2 regions of the Priestia sp. ST2 genome follow, and region 1 is predicted to be linked to the other one. Evidence: a T-box and tRNA genes for the amino acid it is inferred to sense, from the RefSeq annotation. Region 1 holds a T-box; the other holds one or more tRNA genes.

Evidence for each region. A T-box is a leader RNA that pairs with one kind of tRNA and senses whether it is charged. The one in region 1 lies ahead of leuS (leucine--tRNA ligase), so its partner is inferred to be a tRNA-Leu.
Region 2: it has a tRNA-Leu gene. The T-box ahead of leuS (leucine--tRNA ligase) is inferred to sense a tRNA for this amino acid. The anticodon was not compared.

Annotation. Positions count from the first base shown of each region.
Region 1 is NZ_JBVVNT010000001.1:48,518-51,940, forward strand. It holds gene AC0KUU_RS00265 (GntP family permease) at 1-1,078, shown strand, start outside; gene AC0KUU_RS00270 (hypothetical protein) at 1,143-1,334, shown strand; T-box leader at 1,578-1,796, shown strand; gene leuS (leucine--tRNA ligase) at 1,861-3,423, shown strand, end outside.
Region 2 is NZ_JBVVNT010000002.1:537,672-541,094, forward strand. It holds gene AC0KUU_RS09160 (Na+/H+ antiporter NhaC family protein) at 1-1,129, opposite strand, end outside; tRNA gene AC0KUU_RS09165 (tRNA-Gly) at 1,345-1,416, opposite strand; tRNA gene AC0KUU_RS09170 (tRNA-Leu) at 1,436-1,517, opposite strand; tRNA gene AC0KUU_RS09175 (tRNA-Trp) at 1,544-1,617, opposite strand; gene AC0KUU_RS09180 (phospholipase D-like domain-containing protein) at 1,839-3,233, opposite strand.

The sequences.
Region 1 (3,423 bases):
AGTGATGGAAGACAGCGGGGCTGCTGATAGTGTTTCCCGCTGGATTGTCAGTAAACTAGGAATGAAAAGAGCAGTGTTGGCGATTGTACTTGCCTGTGCGGTCTTGACATACGGAGGAGTCAGTTTGTTTGTAGTAGCATTCTCTGTCTATCCAATGGCTTTGAGCTTATTCAAACAAGCCGATTTGCCGAGGCGGTTTATTCCTGCTGCTTTAGCATTTGGTTCGGTTACGTTTACGATGACCTCGGCTGGGTCGCCTGAAATCCAAAACTGGATTCCAATTGAATATTTGAAGACGAGTCCGTATGCAGGATGGGAAGTTAGTTTAGTTGTAGCAGTAGTGATGGCTGTATTCGGCTACTGGTGGTTAAAGCGCTTGATTTCAAAAGCAGTTAAAAATGGAGAGCGTTTTATATCACGCGAGAAAGATCCAGTAGTAACGGAAAATCAGTCTCTTCCTAATCCTTTATTAAGTTTGCTTCCGCTTGTGGTCGTGCTCATTATTTCTTTTGCACTTCATAAGCCACTTCAGCAATCTGCGCTGATTGTCGCACTTTTAAGCGGGATCATTGTCACTTATATTGTGAACCGAAAGCATTTTAAAGGATTTTGGAATGCAGCTTCAGAAGGAACGCTGGGTGCGTTAATTGCTATTGGGAATACAGCCGCTGTCGTAGGTTTTGGAGGAGTTGCTAAGGCTGTTCCCGCGTTTGGAGTGGCTGTAGATGCCATGACGCATATTCCAGGAAGTCCGTTGATCGGAGGAGCTATTGCCGTGAGTGTTATCGCGGGGATGACAGGTTCGGCTTCAGGAGGTCAGGCGATTGCTTTGCCAATTTTAGCACCTCACTATCTAGATGCTGGTGTAAATCCAGAAGCTCTCCATCGCGTAGTAGCTATTTCCTCTGGAGTACTAGATTCCTTGCCTCATAATGGTTATGTCGTAACAACCATTAATTCTATTTGCGGAGAAACTCATAAAGATGCGTATGGATCAGTTGCAGCAATGACGGTGATTGTGCCGCTTGTTGGTCTTGTACTTGCGATCATCCTGTTTTCTTTTGGATTTGGCATTTAATAATAGCAGCTAAAGAAAGCAGGGGCTGGGATAAAAGTATTTTAGTTGAAGGAAGATCCGAACGATGAATCGTTCGGATCTTTTCATGTTTATGGTGAACGTAGATTTCATTTGTTTAGGTGCTTCTAGCTGCGGAGTGGAGGGCAAGACAAAGACTTCTGAAATAGGTGAGACCCCGCATGAGTGTAAGCAACGAGGAGGCTCATCGGCTGCCAGCGGAAAGAGAAGTCTTGCACGGAAATCAACAGCGGTGTAACCAAGAGATTCATACTAGCGCATTTATTCTATTTGTTCGTCTTTAAATTGGATTGATTTAATTATGTCTCAATCCCTTTTTTGTTTGGCCGTCGATGTATGTTTTTGGGAGAAGTTGTTCATATATAAGAATGAAAGAGAGGATTTAGCAATAAAGCAGTGCTGCATTGCAGAAACTTTTACAAAATCCCTTGAACAACTTGCAGTTTACGAACATATTATTTACAATACAAGGTAGTATGATGTAAAAACTATGATAAGGAATAGTAGTGAACGAAGCGAGCTAAGAGAGCTGACGGGTGGTGCGAGTCAGCAAACGAGCGTTCATGAACTCACCTTGGAGTTGTAAATGTGAAGTAAAGTAACATTTGCCGTCTATCCGCGTTAAGGAAAATGAGTGAGTACATAATTGTGCTAATTTGGGTGGTACCGCGGGAAGTTTATTCAACCTCTCGTCCCTTTGTTTGAGGGATGAGGGGTTTTTTAGTTTAATTAAATACAGCTGGAGCGTACAAGGAGGATTATGTATGGCTTTTAATCATGAAAAGATCGAACAAAAATGGCAAAAAGTTTGGGAAGAAAATAAAACATTTAGAACAACAGAAGATGAAGGAAAGCGTAAATTTTACGCATTAGATATGTTCCCTTATCCATCTGGCGCTGGTTTACACGTTGGGCATCCAGAAGGTTATACAGCAACGGATATTTTATCTCGTATGAAGCGTATGCAAGGATACAATGTACTTCATCCGATGGGATGGGATGCATTCGGACTACCTGCTGAACAGTATGCATTAGATACAGGAAACGACCCGGCTGAATTCACTGAACTTAACATTAATAATTTCCGTCGTCAAATCAAATCGTTAGGTTTCTCTTACGATTGGGAGCGAGAAATTAATACAACTGATCCAAACTACTACAAATGGACGCAGTGGATTTTCTTACAGCTATATAAAAACGGCTTAGCTTATGTGGATGAAGTAGCTGTTAACTGGTGTCCTGCTCTAGGAACGGTACTTGCGAACGAAGAAGTTATTGACGGCAAAAGTGAGCGTGGGGGACATCCGGTTGAGCGTCGTCCAATGAAGCAGTGGATGCTTAAAATCACCGCTTATGCAGATCGTTTACTAGAAGATTTAGATGAGCTTGATTGGCCAGAAAGTATTAAAGAAATGCAGCGCAACTGGATTGGCCGCTCTGAAGGAGCTCACGTGCACTTCACAATCGATGGATACGACGACACATTTACTGTGTTCACAACGCGTCCTGACACGCTATTTGGGGCAACGTATGCCGTTTTAGCACCTGAACATCCGTTTGTAGAAAAAATTACAACAGCCGAACAAAAAGAAGCGGTAGAAGCGTATTTAGATCAAATTAAAAGCAAAAGCGATTTAGAACGTACAGACTTAGCTAAAGACAAAACTGGCGTATTCACTGGTGCTTATGCAATTAACCCTGTAAACGGCGAGAGAATGCCAATTTGGATTGCTGACTATGTTCTAATGAGCTATGGCACAGGTGCAATTATGGCTGTTCCGGCTCATGATGAGCGTGATTATGAATTTGCTGTTAAATTTGAACTGCCGATTAAAGAAGTAGTAGCGGGCGGAGACGTTTCAAAAGAAGCTTATACAGGCGACGGCGAGCACGTTAATTCAGACTTCTTAAATGGTTTAGATAAAGAAGAAGCAATTTCAAATATGATTCAGTGGCTTCAAACAAATGAAAAAGGTGAAAAACAAGTAACATACCGTCTGCGTGACTGGTTATTCAGCCGTCAGCGCTACTGGGGTGAACCAATTCCTGTTATTCACTGGGAAGACGGCACAACGACTGCAGTTCCTGAAGATCAACTTCCGCTTGTGTTACCAAAAACGACTGAAATCAAACCGTCAGGCACAGGTGAATCTCCGTTAGCAAACATTGATGACTGGGTGAACGTTGTAGATCCGGAAACAGGCAAAAAAGGGCGCCGCGAAACAAATACAATGCCTCAATGGGCAGGCAGCTGCTGGTATTACTTACGCTACATTGATCCAACAAACAGTGAAGCGTTAGCAGATGCAGATAAATTAAAAGAATGG
Region 2 (3,423 bases), on a different contig from region 1:
TAAAGTAAGAAATAGCAGCTCCAAACACAAACATAAAAGGAGTGACAAACATTTGAGGAATCCACTTAGAATGTGCCGTCACGAAATTGGAAAAACCCAAGTCTTCTGTAACAGCGGATAATCCCCATACTACCGATAACAGCAGAATAACGGACATTAAGTCATTGCCTCCTGTGATAAAACCATTAAGCAAATTCTGTAATGTAAAGCGCTGAAACAAGAAAAAAATGAGGGTAATTAACGTAGTCATAATTAAAGCTACTACCATCGCTTCTAGCACGTCTGCTTTAATAAATGCTTCAAAAAAGGTGTGACTCTTATGATGTCCACTCCACCATGTTAAAAGTAAGGTGAGTGAAATCACGACAAGTAAAGGCACTAACAGATTCCAAGGCTTGGAAGGCAAATCCTTCGATACGCAAGGATGACAATCATGCCAATCTTTTTCGTCTTCTTCCTCAAGCTTCATAGGAGCTGTAGATGTTGAATGATGAAAAAAGCTTAAATAAATCCCTACTAAAATAATCACAATCGAAAAAAAATTATAAGGAATGCTTTGAATAAACAAAGAATAAGCGTCTTGTTTTATACCTTGATGATCAATCGCCATTTGAATGATGGATACCATATATCCTACAAATGCCGTTGCCACAGGAATTAAGACGATAACAGGAGTAGCAGTTGTTTCAATAACGAACCCTAGCTCTGCTGTCGTCATTTTCACTTTTTTCAGCAGCGCTCTCATGATGGGCGCGATTGTAACAAAACGAAATGTGGGAGCACTGAATGTTCCAATGGTTGAAACATAGGTTAAAATAAGGGCTTTTTTTCTTGTATCAATTCTTTCAGCAGCTGTTTCCACAAAACCTTTAACTCCTCCAGCCATCTTAATCATTCCGATGAGCCCTGAAAACGCGTATAAAAAGACGACGATTTCTATATTACTTTTATTTCTAAGAGCTTGTACAACGTAGTGAAGTAGCTTTTCAACACCTCCGATAATCGAATGGTCAATCAAATAAGCGCCTACTAATAAGCCTAAAAACAACCCTGGCAGCACTTGTTTCGTGAAAATAGCTATGGGAATAACAATTAAAAACGGTATAATTGAAAACCAACTAGATTCCATAGGACTCTCCCCTATCTTAAACACCATATTAGATGTCTTCACGTATCGTTCATTAGCTTTTAATGTAACCCCAATATTATGTGTATATTCACGAAAGCAACACGTATAGACAGTGCTGTTTTAATAAAATACTTCTGATTAAAAACAGCATCATAAAACTCTTTATTTCTACAACAAAAAAAGCAGTTTGCACATGCAAACTGCTTTTGAAAAGAAGCGGAAGACGAGGTTCGAACTCGCGACCCCCACCTTGGCAAGGTGGTGTTCTACCACTGAACTACTTCCGCGCGTATATGAAAGTAAAGATGCGGGTGAAGGGACTTGAACCCCCACGTCATAAGACACTAGATCCTAAGTCTAGCGCGTCTGCCAATTCCGCCACACCCGCGTGTAAATTAAAAAATAACTCCAAAATGGCAGGGGCAGTAGGAATCGAACCCACACTGACGGTTTTGGAGACCGTAGTTCTACCTTTAAACTATGCCCCTAGAAATGATTTCTTCAAAAGAACCTCGTTTATCAACGACGCTATATCATAATAAAACATATATGGAATTTCGTCAATAGGTCTTTTGATGAATCATAACTAGTACTAGGGGTTTCAAAAAAACTGTGAGGCATATCACAGTTTTTTACACATTCCCTTCACCAGCTGCAGTCCTCTTTAATCTCCGCTATTTGTTTTTAAAGACTCTGCTGTAACACAGTACTATACAAAATGTCTCCAAAATCGTGTAAAGACCGAAAGAATATGTAGGAGTGCAGATTTTACGGGAGGCACGTTTTTTTGAGAATCCGTATTAACATCCACAGGTTCTCCCTCATTCCCCACAAGCATACTGTGAGAAATTTTAGTTTCAATAGCTCCTGTTAACTCGGCTGCAAATTCTTCACTATCTATCATAACCATGGATTCAGTATTTAAAAATGCAGAGCGTGAATCTAAGTTAAAAGAACCAACTGCACTTAAACGCTGATCATAAACAACAGATTTCCCGTGAATTGAATAGGGCTTTTGATATTCATAAAGCTTCGAACCAGCTTTTATAACGCGATTCTTCACTCCCAAGTATGCAGAAAAAGCCATAGCATTTGGAGTGGATGTAATAGAATTAGTTAAAATAATTCTTTGCACTTTTGGTTTTACTTGCTTATCTATATACTGTTCCATTTCTTTTGTTGGTACGATATAAGGGCTTTGAACAACAATGGATTTTTCAGCTTGCTGGGAAAGCTTAATAAATGTTTTCCATATAAAAGGGCTTTTATTTATTCGTTGAATAGGATTTGTAATAAAAGAAATCTTTCTTGTAGGCATCGTTGCTTCTCTCCATACAATATAAGGATGGACAAAAGGTTCGTTTACTTTTTTGGCCTCTTCGTATTGATCTATCAATAATTTTTTTCCTGAAAGACCGCGAAATTGTTTAGTTTTCTTGGGCTTTGGAAAAGCTTTTCGTGTATACGGATGATTCCATAATTTTTCTATATACTTCTCCATTGAGAGAATGACACTATGACTTTCTTGCTTTGTGTTATAAATCAGTACATCACGGTCATAGACAAAATTTTTATTTGGTTGACTAGCCAAGTATTTATCTCCAATATTTCGTCCTCCACTAATACCTAATTGGCCATCGACTACTATTATTTTATCGTGAAGACGGTTATGCCATGTCCAAGGTTTAAAAATAGTAAAGGGCTCATAGTACTTTAATTCAATATTATTGTGGAAAGCTAGAGCATAAAGAACATTTTTCCTCTTGCCTTTTAACCCATGAGCGATCCCATCTAACAACACGCGAATACGTATACCTCGATCCGCAGCTTCGAATAAAGCGCCCATAAGTAAATCCGAAGAACGGCCTTTACCGATGGAAAAGTATGCAATATCAATTGTATGCCTCGCTTCTTGAATCATCTGCATCCGAACAAGCCCTGAAAAATAACCATTTTCTAAAAGCATAACTCGATCTGTGGATTCTTTCTTCCCGTAAAAATTCTCAGTATTCATTACTTTTAAGTCTTTTCCCTTGTGTAAAGGGACATAAAACAGTACCACTGCAGTTACGAATACATATATGAAGTACAATACGACAATCATTATTAGTATGTTTATTAGCATATTTCCTGTCACAATCCCTTTCCATTCTTATCGTTCTGTTTTTATTAGGATTCTTACTTTTTTAACTTCTATACCTTTTAAAATAAGAATGGAATGATGGATTATTTGTTACACCACTGTTGATTTCCGTGCCAGTCTTCGCCTTTCCCTCCAAACAACAGCTAGAAGC